DNA from 3 places in the Roseivivax sp. genome. Region 3 is predicted to be linked to each of the others. Evidence: riboswitches for the same ligand, from Rfam matches in the RefSeq annotation. Region 3 holds a riboswitch; each other region holds the start of a gene.
The links. A riboswitch is a leader RNA that binds a small molecule or an ion and turns the genes downstream of it on or off. The one in region 3 is predicted to bind cobalamin.
Positions count from the first base shown of each region.

Region 1 (4,202 bases), on a different contig from region 3:
CTGCCGGTCTCGGCCTTCGAGCTTCTGGCCCAGGCCCCCGACGACCGCATCCACTACGCGGTGACGGGGCCCGGCGGCGAGCCGGTGACCGGCTTCGGCGTGCTGCCGGGCCATCCCGAACACGCCCCCGGCCGCATCGAGCCGGAGTTCTTCGACGCCGATCTGCAGGGCGAGGCCGCGCGCTTCGTCACCGTGACGCGGCGCTTCGCCGAGCGGGATTTCTCGGGCGAGGTCACCGTGACCGTGGGCCAGACCCTGCGCGCGCGGCGCGCCATGGCGCTGGCGCTCATGGTCGATGCGCTGCTGCCCATGGTGCTGGCGGGAATCGCGCTCATGGGCATCTCCTGGGTGGTGATCCGGGGCGCGGTGCGCCCGCTCGGCGCGCTCTCGCAGGATCTGGCCTTCCGGGACCCCTACGACCTGACACCCATGCCGACCGAAGGCGTGCCGCAGGAGCTGCGGGTCATGCTCGACGCGATGAACCGCTTCATGGGGCGGCTCGACCGGCAGATGGGCTCCATGCGCAACCTGATCTCGGACACCGCCCACCAGCTGCGGACCCCGGTCGCGGCGATAAGGGTGCAGGCCGAGACGCTTCTGGAGGAGGACAGCCCGCCGGGCCGCGCGCGGGCGGGCGAGCGGCTCCTGGCGCGGACCCGATCGCTGGGGCGTCTCCTCGACCAGCTCCTGAGCCGCGCGCTGGTGATCCACCGCACCGACAGCGCGCCCCGGGTGCCCGTCGATCTGCGCGAGATCGCGCTCGAGATCGTCGAGCGGCGCGACCACGAGCTGCTGGCCCCCGGCGCCGAGATGCGGCTGGAAATCGGGCCTGAGCCGGTCATGGTCATGGCCGAGGTCTTTTCGCTCGAGGAGGCGGCGAAGAACCTTCTGGCCAATGCGCTGCGCCACGGCGTGCCGCCGGTCGTGCTGGGCGCCGAGGAGCGCGATGGGCAGGCCGCGCTCTGGGTCGCCGACGCGGGGCCGGGGCCGGCGCCGGAGCTTCTGGCGCGGCTCGGCGGACGGTTCGAGCGCACCGCCCAGAGCCAGGAACAAAGCGCGGGCCTTGGCCTCGCCATCGTGAAATCCGTGGCCGAAGCCTTCGGCGGGCGGGTCGAGATGACCCAAGAAAAAACGGGCTTCCGGGTGGTGCTGATCCTGCCCACAGCCCCCAGCGAGGAGGCCCCATGACCCTGCTGCGTTACGCCCTCGCCGCCTTCCTGGCGCTCATCGCCGTGCCCGCCACCGCGCAGGAGGACATCGCCGAGTTCGGCACCGGTGCGACCGAGATGACGCTCATGTCGACCACCGACATCGCCATCATCGCGCCGGTCATGCAGCGGTTCGCCGATCTCAACCCCGACCTGCTCCTGCGCTACGAGCAATGGGGCTCGAACGCGCTGTTCGCGCGCAGCCGCGCGGCCTGCGAGGACGGAGGGCAGGGCGCGCCCGCCGATGCGATCCTCTCTTCGGCGGTGCATCACATGGTCTGGCTGGTGAACGCCGCCTGCGCGCATCGCTACGTCTCGCCGCGGACCTCGGCGCTGCCGCCGGTGCGGCGCTGGCGCGACGAGGTCTGGGGCCTGACCGAAGAACCGGCGGTCATCATATACAACAAGCGCGCCCTTGGTGGGGCCGAGGTGCCGCGCAGCCGTTTCGCGCTGCTCGACCTGATGCGCGAGGCCCCCGAGGCGCTGCGCGGGCGGATCGCCACCTATGACATCGCGGCATCGGGGCTGGGTTATCTCTTCGCCCATAGCGACAGCCTCGAGGCCAGCACCTTCGGCGCCATGCTCGAAGGCTTCGCCCGGGTCGACGCGGTGGCGACCTGCTGCTCGACCGAGATCATCCGCGGGGTGGCCGAGGGCCAATACGATTTCGCCTACAACGTGCTGGGCTCTTACGTGGCCAGCGTCGCGGAGCCCGACGTGGGCGTCATCCTGCCCGAGGATTACACGCTGATCCTCTCGCGCAGCTACATGATCCCGCACGGCGCCCGCCAGAAGGAGGGTGCGACGCGGCTTCTGGATTTCCTCCTGTCGGCGGAGGCGCAGGGCATGCTGGCCGAGATAGGCCTGGTGATGAGTGCCGATGCCGACGAACACGGGCTGGTGCCGAGCGCCCGGCGGCTGATCGCGCTGTCCCCGTCGCTTCTGGTGGCACTCGATGCCAACACCCGCGAGGGGCTTTTCTCGATCTGGAACAATGCCTTCAGCCTGGGCGGCTCGCCCTGAGGGGGCCACACCACGTCAGATCGCCAAGCATTGCGATTGACCGGGGGTGCGGCCTTCTGTAGCGAGGAAGATGTGATCGGTTCCGGCAGCCCGCCGGAGGAAAGAGGGAATGCAGTGCGGCGCCCCAGGCGTCAAACCTGCAGCTGCCCCCGCAACTGTGAGCGGCGAGCGCAGGCCGGGATACCACTGGAGCAATCCGGGAAGGTCGGCCGAAGCAAAGACCCGCGAGCCAGGAGACCTGCCTGTCACGGGCGACACCACGAACCCCCTCGGGTGAGAGGGAAAGGAGAACGACCATGACCACCACGACCCTCACGGCAGGCCAGAGCGGTTCGCGCAGCATCCTCGCGGCGCTGTCGGCGGCAGTCCTCGGGCTCGGCATCCTCTGGATGGCCGGCCACGCGCAGGCGGGCGCCCTGCATGACGCGGCGCATGACGTGCGCCACGCCACCGGCTTCCCCTGCCACTGACCTCATGTTCACCCGGATTCTGACCAGCGCGCTCTTCGCTGGGGCTGCCGCGGGGCTGATTGCCGCCCTGCTGCAGCTTGTCTTCGTGCAGCCGGTGCTGCTGCACGCGGAGCTCTACGAGGGCGGGGAGCTGGTGCATTTCGGCCCCGGCGGCGAGGCCAATTCGGCCAGGCCCGCGCTTGGCGGCTTCGACGCGCTGCGCGACGGCCTGAGCATCATCTTCACCATGCTGATCTACGCGGGCTATGCGCTGGTGCTGATCCCGCTCATGGCGCTCGCGCAGGAGCGCGGCGCCCAGATCAATGCGCGGTCCGGCCTTCTCTGGGGCGCGGCGGGCTTTGTCACCGTGCACATGGCGCCGGCCTTCGGCCTGCCGCCCGAGGTGCCGGGCGTTGCCGCCGCCGACCTCATGGCGCGGCAGCTTTGGTGGGGCGCGACGGTGCTGGCGACCGGCATCGGCCTCTGGCTCGCGGCCTTCGGGCGGAGCTGGGCGGCCTGGGGCGGCGCCGTGGTGCTGCTGCTCGCGCCGCATCTCGTCGGCGCGCCCTCGCCCGAGGTCTTCTCGGGTCCGGTTCCGACCGAGCTTGGCGCGCTTTTCGCGGCGCGGGCGCTTGGCACCGGGCTCGCGGCCTGGGTGCTGCTGGGCGGTTTCGCCGGGTTCTTCTGGGCCCGCGAGACGCAAGGGCAGGGCGCGGCGCAGACCGCCTGAGCCCCGCCTGACAGGAGAGCACCGGCATGGACCGATCCATTCCGCTTCTGGTGATCGGGCTCGTCCTCGGGGGCGGGCTCGGCTTCACCTTCGCGGCCGGCCAGGGCATCACGCTGGACGGCCACGACCATTCCGACCCTGCCCATCACGGCGCCCATGCGGGCGGCGCGGGCGGCGGTCAGGGCGCGGCGCACGACCACGGCGAGATGCTGGAGCTGCCCGCGGGGCCCGATGCCCCGGCGCTTGCGCTCGCGCTCAGCGAGGATCCGGCCTCGGGCTGGAACCTGCAGATCCAGACGCAGAACTTCACCTTCGCGCCCGCCAATGCCAGCACCGCGCATGTGCCCGGAGAGGGCCACGCCCATCTCTACGTGAACGGCGAAAAGCGCGCGCGGCTCTATGGCCCCTGGGTGCATCTGGCCGATCTGCCTGACGGTCCGGTCGAACTGGCGGTGACGCTGAACGCCAATGATCACCGGCTTCTGGCGGTCGAAGGTAAAGCTTTGCGTGAAGTCGTGACGCTGCAGAACTGAGCGCGGCGAGGGGCCGCGTCCCCTCACTCGGGCAGCGCGGGCACCCGGCCTTTCAGGCAGTGCCGGAGCCGCCCGCAGGGGCGCGCATCCTCGATCCATCCTCCGGGCGCCGCGAGGTAGGCGCGCAGCGTCCCGATGATGTCGGCGCGGTCGGCCTCAGGGTCGACGCCCGCGAAGAAATAGGTCGCCCGCCCGGGCGCCTGCAGCGCCATGGAGACCGGCGCGCCGCAGCCGTTCATGCAGTCCTGCGGGGCGATCC
Region 1 covers NZ_JBTOLZ010000016.1:38,184-42,385, forward strand. Annotated here, with positions in the region: gene ACX938_RS12865 (sensor histidine kinase N-terminal domain-containing protein) at 1-1,188, shown strand, start outside; gene ACX938_RS12870 (ABC transporter substrate-binding protein) at 1,185-2,231, shown strand; cobalamin riboswitch at 2,292-2,491, shown strand; gene ACX938_RS12875 (CbtB domain-containing protein) at 2,528-2,701, shown strand; gene ACX938_RS12880 (CbtA family protein) at 2,706-3,410, shown strand; gene ACX938_RS12885 (hypothetical protein) at 3,437-3,943, shown strand; gene ACX938_RS12890 (DUF1636 family protein) at 3,967-4,202, opposite strand, start outside.
Region 1: another riboswitch for cobalamin. It lies ahead of ACX938_RS12875 (CbtB domain-containing protein); the one in region 3 lies ahead of ACX938_RS12230 (hypothetical protein).

Region 2 (4,202 bases), on a different contig from region 3:
GAGGTCACCGCGGCGTTGTTCGACATGTTCTGCGGCTTGAAGGGCGCCACCGAGAGCCCGCGCCGCCGCGCCGCCCGGATCAGCCCCGCCACCAGCATGGACTTTCCGACATTGCTGCCGGTGCCCTGGATCATCAGCGCCCGGCTCATGCGCCGAACCCCGCGGCGGCACCCGCGCCATTAACCTTAACGCCGCCGCCGACCCTCACAAAACCGCGCAACGCCTCCTCAAACGCGCCCCGAACCAAACCAACCGCCTCGCGCGCCCCGCCGAACCCACGCCACACACCATCACACAAAACCGCACCGCGACCCGCCCGGCACGCGACCAACCCAAACTTGCCGTCCAGCGCCGCACGCGCCCCTTTTGCAGATGGGTCGCGCACGGCGCCTTCAGCTTGGGCGGCGATCGGGACCTCTCCCTCCACCGCGACGCCAGGGTAGCGCGCGAAGTGTAAAGAAACCCTTGCTTCAGGTTGGCGAAAATACCTTGGGGGAACCGCCCGGAGGGCGGTGGGGGCAAAGCCCCCGGAGCGCCGCGCAGCGGCGCTGGCGTCCCCCGAGGCCGCACCTAAGAACATCAGAACTCCACGCCCGCCTGGGCGCGCACCCCCTCGCGGAAGGGATGTTTCACCAGTTCGAACTCGGTCACCAGGTCGGCGGCCTCGATCAGCTCGGGCTTGGCGTTGCGCCCGGTCAGCACGACATGGGTCATCTCGGGCTTCTCGGTCAGCAGGAAGTCCACCACCTCGTCGATGTCGAGGTAGTCGTAGCGCAGCGCGATGTTGATTTCGTCGAGCAGCACGAAGGAGATCTCCGGGTCGCGGATCTGCTCTTTCGCGGTCTCCCAGCCGGCGCGGGCGGCGGCGATGTCGCGGTCGCGGTCCTGGGTCTCCCAGGTGAAGCCCTCGCCCGAGACGAAGAACCGGCACTCCTCGGCAAAGCGCTCGCGCAGGAAGGTCCGCTCGCCGGTCTCCCAGTCGCCCTTGATGAACTGCACCACCGCGCAGGGCATGCCATGGGCGATGCAGCGCATGATCATCCCGAAGGCCGAGGAGCTCTTGCCCTTGCCCTTGCCGGTGTGCACCACGATCAGACCCTTTTCCTCGGTCTTGGTCTTCATCATCTCGTCGCGGGCGGCCTTGATGCGCTTCATCTTGGCGTTGTGGCGGGCGGTGGCGTCGTCCATGGCGGGGCTCCTTCGCGGCTTTGGCCACTGACTGGCAGGCGCCGCCCGGCCCGTCAATCGCCGGGGTGTCTCTGGCCGCTTGACAGCGCGTGGGTCGCGGCGCAACAAGGCATATGCGCAAGGTGCCCCGGCGCGTCCGGGGTGAAAAGGGAATGCGGACCGCCCGGCCCCCCGGGAGGCAGCCGCAGCCGCCCCCGCGACCGTGACCCGGAGAGGTCGCCCCTCCGCCACTGGCCCCGTCACGGGTCGGGAAGGCAGGGCGCCCGAGAGGCCCGCGCCTCACATCCGGAAAGCCGGGAGACCTGCCTCGCGCCGAGGAAGTGCAACCGGACGGGGTGTGCCGGTGGCCGCGGGCTCAGAGCCTTCGTGCCATCTTTCATGCCCCTTCCCCCGATCAGAATGGGACCGTCCCGTTGAAAGACCTGCCCGACCGCCCGCCCGCGGAGCTCTTGATCTGCACCACCTGCCGCCGTGGCCAGGAGGTCACCGAGGACGGCACCCGGCCCGGCGCCGCGCTGTACGAGGCGCTCGAGGGCTCGATGCCCGAGGGCGTCACCCTGCGCGCGGTGGAATGCCTGCAGAACTGCGAGGGCGGCTGCACCGTGGCGCTGCGCGGCGCGGGCCGCTGGACCTATGTCTTCGGCAACCTGCACGAGGCCTCGGACCTCGAGGTCCTGCGCGAGGGCGCCGCGAAATACCACGCCAGCGCCAACGGGCTGATCCCCTGGCGCGAGCGTCCGCAACATTTCAAGAAAAACTGCGTGGCCCGCGTGCCGCCAATGGAGGGCTGACATGGCCGATCTCGAGAAACTTCCCGTCACCATCGTCACCGGCTTCCTGGGCTCGGGCAAGACCACGCTGATCTCGGAGCTGATGAAGAACCCCGGCGGCAAGCGCCTGGCCGTGGTCGTGAACGAGTTCGGCGATGTCGGCGTCGACGGCGAGATCCTGAAGGGCTGTGCGATCCCCGACTGCCCGGCGGAAAACGTGGTGGAGCTGGCCAACGGCTGCATCTGCTGCACCGTGGCCGATGACTTCATCCCCACGATCGAGGCGCTCCTGAAGCTCGACCCGCGCCCCGAGCACATCCTGATCGAGACCTCGGGCCTGGCGCTGCCGAAGCCGCTCCTGAAGGCTTTCGACTGGCCGGACATCCGCTCGAAGATCACCGTCGACGGCGTGGTGGCGCTCGCCGATGCCGAGGCAGTCGCCGCGGGCCGCTTCGCCCCCGATGTGGCCGCCGTCGACGCCCAGCGACAGGCCGACGACAGCATCGACCACGAGACCCCGCTGTCGGAGGTCTTCGAGGACCAGATCTCCTGCGCCGACATCGTGCTGCTGACCAAGCCCGACCTCGCCGGCCCCGAGGGCGTGACCCGCGCCCGCGAGGTCATCGCCGCCGAGGCGCCGCGCAGCCTGCCGGTGGTCGAGGTCGCCGAGGGCCGCGTCGACCCCCGGGTGATCCTGGGCCTGGGCGCCGCCGCCGAGGACGACATCGAGGCGCGCCCCTCGCATCACGACGGGGTGCCCGAACACGACCACGACGACTTCGAAAGCATCGTCGTCGCCCTGCCCGAGCTCACCGCCCCCGCCGATCTGGCCGCGCGCATCGAGCGGCTCGCGCGCGAGCAGAACATCCTGCGGGTCAAGGGCTACGCCAGCGTCGCGGGCAAGCCGATGCGGCTTCTCGTGCAGGCAGTGGGTGCGCGGGTGCGCCACCAGTTCGACCGGCCCTGGGGCCCGGGCGAGGCCCGCGAGGGGCGCTTGGTGGTCATCGCCGAGCACGACGACATCGACCGCGCCGCGATCACCCGCATTCTGACCGCGGCGGAAGAGACCGCCTGAGACCATGCATGTCGTCTTCCGCGAAAGCCACGGGCTCGACGAGACCGACACGCCGACCGACCTGGGCCAGAGCCCGGCCGAGATCGTGGCGCTGTCCTTCTCGGATTCGGACCTCGGGGCCTTCGCGGCGGGCTGGAAGCGCGGCGGCGGGCGGCAGGGCAAGCTGCCGAGCCTGCGGCTGGCCAATATCGCGGCGCTGCGCCATCCGCTCTCGGTCGACACCTATGTCGAACAGACGCTCGAGGGCGCCCATGGCATCCTGATCCGGCTGATTGGCGGGCAGCCCTATTGGCCCTACGGCCTGCAGCAGATCGAGGCCTTGGCCCGGCAGAAGGGCATCGCCCTGGCGGTCCTGCCGGCGGACGGCCGCGAGGATCCCCGGCTCGACGAGATCTCGACGGTGCCGGTCTCGACCCTGCGGCGGCTGGCGCATCTCTGCGACACCGGCGGCGCGGTGGCCGCGCAGGCGGCGCTGGCGCAGATGGCGCTGGCGGCGGGGCTCTACGCGGGTCCGGTGCGGGGCGTGAAGGCGCTCCCGCTGGTCGGCGCCTGGACGCCGGAACATGGCGTGACCTGCCCGGCGCTGGCGCGCCTCGGGGCGCTGCCGGACGCGGGGTCTTTCGACGAGGGCGACACGCAGCCCGCCCGCGCCCCCGAGGCCCCCGAAAAACCCCTGGTCCTCGTCGTCTTCTACCGCTCCTTCCTCGCCGCCGCCGACCTCGCCCCGGTCGAGGCGCTTTTCACCGCGCTCAGGCACCGCGGCTTCGCGGTCCTCGGCCTTTTTGCCCCCTCGCTCAAGGCGCCCGACGCGTCGGGCTGGCTCGAGCGGCAGGTGGCGGGGCTCGACCCGGTCGCGGTGGTCAATGCCACGGCCTTCTCCGGCAAGGGCAGCGCGGGCAGCTCGCCGCTCGACGCGGGCGGCGTGCCGGTCTTCCAGGTGGCGCTCGCCACCTCGACCCGGAAAGCCTGGGACGAGGCCGAGCGCGGCTTCTCGCCCGCCGACCTCGCCATGCATGTCGTGCTGCCCGAGGTCGACGGACGGCTCTTCGCGGGTGTCGCGAGCTTCAAGGAGCCCGAGCCCCGCGACCCCGACCTGCAGTTCGCCCGCCTGCGCCATGTGCCCGAGCCCGACCGCATCGCCGCGCTCGCCGACCGGGTGGCGGGCTGGC
Region 2 covers NZ_JBTOLZ010000016.1:53,765-57,966, reverse strand. Annotated here, with positions in the region: gene ACX938_RS12970 (cobyric acid synthase) at 1-149, opposite strand, end outside; gene cobO (cob(I)yrinic acid a,c-diamide adenosyltransferase) at 580-1,188, opposite strand; cobalamin riboswitch at 1,292-1,512, shown strand; gene ACX938_RS12960 (DUF1636 family protein) at 1,602-1,979, shown strand; gene cobW (cobalamin biosynthesis protein CobW) at 1,981-3,033, shown strand; gene cobN (cobaltochelatase subunit CobN) at 3,038-4,202, shown strand, end outside.
Region 2: another riboswitch for cobalamin. It lies ahead of ACX938_RS12960 (DUF1636 family protein); the one in region 3 lies ahead of ACX938_RS12230 (hypothetical protein).

Region 3 (4,202 bases):
TGAACTGCTGGAAGATGACGCCGATCCGCTCCGCCCGGAACCGGTCGCGCGCGCCCGCAGTGAGCGCCGCGAGGTCCTGCCCGCCGACGCGGACGCGGCCCGAGCCCGCCGTGACGATGCCGCAGATCAGCGAGAGCAGCGTCGACTTGCCGGACCCGCTTTCGCCCAGAAGCAGGACGCGCTCGCCCGCCGCCATGGTGAAGCCCGGCACCGACAGCCCGAAGGATCCCCGCCCCGGCCAGCGGAAGCGCAGAGCCTCGAGCGCCAGCGCCGGTTCGGTCATTCGAGCGTGAGCTCGGCGGCGCCCGGGGTCAGCGCCGCCAGACCGGCGCCCGCCTCGGTGACATATTGCACCTCGATCTCCCGGGCGTTGCCGAAGGTCTCGAAGAAGGGAAAGCCCAGGGTCGTGAGCGCGTCTTCCTCGTCGCAGGCGAAACCATAGGTGACGTGGAACTCGCTGTGGTCCGCGCTGTGCTCTTCGGCGTGGTCGTGGTCGTCGTCCTCGCCGTGGGCGTCGTGGTCGTGATCCTCGCCCGCCTCGTGCGCGTGGTCCTCGCCCTCGGCATGTGTGTCGTGGTCGTGGCCGTGGTCGTCGCTCTCGGCGTGGTTCGCGTCCTGCGCATCGTCATGCCCGCCGCCGTGAAGCTGCGCCACAACCTCGGTCAGCCGGCAGCCCGCGGGTTCCGGCAGGGTCACGATGGTCTCAGGCGCGAGGAACTGGCGGATGGCCGCGGCGACGGCCTCCTTCTCCTCGGTCGACCGCGCCGGGTATTCGAAGCCGACGATGTCCGCGCCCGGCGAATGGAGGGTGATCTCCACCCGGCCCTGTTCGACTGCGATTTCAGCCGTGGAGACGCCATGCACATGCGCGCCCATCTCGCGGGCTTCCTGCGCGGGCGTGGCGGTCGCGGCGGAGGCGGCAGCCGATGCGAGGACGAGGGTCAGAACGGTCGGTTTCATGGGCGCTCCTTTACCCCGATATGGATGATGAAATGCGCAGGCCATGGCAAGACCCGCGCGGCGGTGTTTACTGTGCGCAGTGGCGTCGGCCGCGGGTCGCGGACCGCGCGCGACACCGTGGAACGCCGAAACCCGACCCTGATTCCCTGATCCACCACCCGGAAAGCCTCTGATGCGCACGCCTCGGACCCGGGCCATCCACCTCGCGCCGACAAGCACCGCCCCCCTGATCCGCCATTGACCCACAGCCCCCGATCTGCGCTTGTGGCGCCCGATGGTTCTCGACGGCTGACGGCCCGAGAGATGAAAAGGGAACGCGGTGCGGCGCCTCGGGCGCCAATTCCGCGACTGCCCCCGCAACTGTAGGCGGCGAGCACCCCGAGGTTGACCACTGGGCCAATACGGCTCGGGAAGGTTCGGGACAGCGACGACCCGCAAGTCAGGAGACCTGCCATCTCCGGGGCCCGACGGGCCCTGCAGTCACCTTCAACCCAGGCGGGGTGCCGTGGGAGGAGTGCCAGAGATGGACCCGACAGGGCTTGTGACATCGCCGGTATCCCGCCCGCTCCGCGATCAAGCGCGGAGGGCGCGATGTTATTGGCACAGACCTTACTGCAACTCGACGTAGGACCGCTGCCGCCCGACCGGGCGGAAGAGATGGCGCAGCTCGGCTACCTGCAATGGCTGGGCGCCCTGCCCGGCGACGCCGGATACCGGCAGGAGGCGCTTCGGGCCCGCGCGGTGGCGCTGCCGCTGGCCGCGAGTTCTCCCGCCGTGGCGCGGTTCTGCAGGCTCCTGGGCGAGTCGCTCGCGACACCGCTCGCGCCCTTGGCGCTCTCCGTCCCGAAGCGCGTGCGGCGCGGCGGGGCGCGGGCCCGCAGGCTGATGACATGAGCGGGGCATCTTCGTCCCCCGCCGCCGCGCTGACGCTGGACCGGGTGTCCTGGGCGCCCCGGGGCGGCCGCCAGAGGGTCCTGCACGAGACCAGTTTTTCCCTGCCCCCCGGGCGGGTGCTCGGGGTCGTGGGTCCGAACGGCGCGGGCAAGACCACGCTTCTGCGGCTCCTTTACCGGTTTCTCCGCCCGCAGAGCGGCAGTGTGTGTCTCGACGGCAGGGACATCTGGCAGCTCTCCGCCTTGGCCGTGGCGCGCCGCGTCGCCGCCGTCCTGCAGGAGCAGCCGACCGATTTCGCGCTCACCGTGCGGGAGATCGTGGCACTCGGGCGCACCCCGCATCGGCGCGGCTTTGGGGGTGGCTTCGGGGGTGGCACCAGCGCAGCCGACCGGGCAATCATCGAGGACGCGCTCACGCGCATGGACCTCTGCGGCTTCGCCCATCGGCACCTCGGCACCCTCTCGGGCGGCGAGCGGCAGCGGGTCATGGTGGCCCGCGCTCTGACGCAGGAGCCGCGCCTCCTGATCCTCGACGAGCCGACCAACCACCTCGACATCCGCCACCAGCTCGAGGTGCTGCGGCTGATCCGCGACCTGCCGATGACCATCGTGACCTCGCTGCACGACCTGAACATGGCGCTCTGCCACTGCGACGAGGTTCTGCTGCTGAAAGACGGCCGGACCTGCGGCTTCGGCCCGCCGGACCGGGTGCTGACCGAAGCCGGCGTCGCGCGCGCCTTCGAGGTCGGCACGCGCCGGGAAACCCTGTCGCACAGCGGCGCGGATCATCTCTCCTTTCACCTGACACGAGACCTGGAACAGGCATGAAACTCCTCCATCTCCCCCTCCTCGCCGCCCTGCTCGGCACCGCCGGCACCGCCTTCGCGCAGACCACCGTCCAGAGCTGCGACCGCCGCGTGACCTTCGAGGCCCCGCCCGAACGCGCGGTCTCCAACGACATCAACCTGACCGAGATGATGCTGGTCCTGGGGCTGGCCGACCGCATGGTGGGCTACACCGGCATCTCCGGCTGGAAGTCGCTCGACGCCGGGATGCGCTCCGGGGTCGCGGCGCTGCCGGAACTGGCCGCCCGCAAGCCCACCAAGGAGGTTCTGCTGGGCGCGGAGGCCGACTTCCTCTTCGCCGGCTGGAACTACGGCATGACGGTCGGCGGGGAGGTGACGCCCGAGACGCTCGCACCCTTCGGAATCCAGGTCTACGAGCTGACCGAGAGCTGCACGCATGTCATGGACAAGGGCAAAGCCAGCCTCGAGGACATGTATGCCGACCTGATGAACCTCGGCCGCATCTTCGAGGTCGAGGCCCGCGCCGAGGCGCTGGTCGCGGGATACCGCGCCGAGCTTGCCGAGCTCACCGCCGGGCTCGAGACCGGCGCGCCCCCGCGGGTCTTTGTCTACGACAGCGGGCAGGACACGCCCTTCACCGCCGGGCGCTACGCCATGCCGACCGCGCTGATCGAGGCCGCGGGCGGGCGCAACGTCATGGATGATTTCGAGAAAAGCTGGGCGACCGTCTCCTGGGAGGAGGTCGTCGCGCGCGATCCCGAGATCGTGGTGATCGTGGACTACGGCGAGGTCACCGCGGAGGAGAAGCGCGCCTTCCTGATGTCGAACCCCGCCTTCGCCGGGATCGCGGCGGTGAAGAATGACCGTTTCGTCACGCTCGATTACGTCGAGGCAACCCCCGGTCCGCGCAACATCGCGGCGGTCAAGACGCTCGCCGAGAGCTTCTGGGGAGAGTGAGGTGATCCGCGGAACCGATCTCTCCGCAGGCCCAGGCGCCTGGCCCAAGCTGCCTATACTGCTCGCCGCCGGGGTGGTGGTCCTCGTGGCCTCCCTGACACTGGCCATCTCGGTCGGCGCGGTCCAGGTCGGTTTCACCACGGTCTGGGGCGTGCTGGCCGAGAAGATCGCGCCCGGCAGCATCACCCCGCAGTGGTCCGAGGGCCAGGCCGCGATCATCTGGGAGATCCGGTTTCCCCGGGCGCTTCTGGCCATGATGGTCGGCGCCGGCCTCGCGCTGGTCGGCGCCAGCCTGCAGGCGGTGACGCGCAATCCCCTGGCGGATCCGCATCTTCTGGGGATCTCCTCGGGCGGCGCTTTCGGCGCGATCCTGGCGCTTCTGCACACCGGGCTGTTCCTGGGTCTCCTGACGGTCCCGGTCCTGGCCTTTCTGGGCGCGCTCATGGCCACCGGCATCGTGCTGGCGGTGTCGCGCTTCACCGAGGCGACCAGCGCCGACCGGCTGGTCCTGGCCGGTGTCGCGGTGTCCTTCATCGTCATGGCGGCGGCCAATGTGCTGATCTTCCTCGGCGATCCGCGGGCCTCG
Region 3 covers NZ_JBTOLZ010000015.1:5,828-10,029, reverse strand. Annotated here, with positions in the region: gene ACX938_RS12240 (ABC transporter ATP-binding protein) at 1-283, opposite strand, end outside; gene zrgA (zinc uptake protein ZrgA) at 280-960, opposite strand; cobalamin riboswitch at 1,234-1,416, shown strand; gene ACX938_RS12230 (hypothetical protein) at 1,558-1,854, shown strand; partial or broken gene ACX938_RS12225 (ABC transporter ATP-binding protein) at 1,851-2,414, shown strand; gene ACX938_RS12220 (ABC transporter substrate-binding protein) at 2,678-3,616, shown strand; gene ACX938_RS12215 (FecCD family ABC transporter permease) at 3,666-4,202, shown strand, end outside.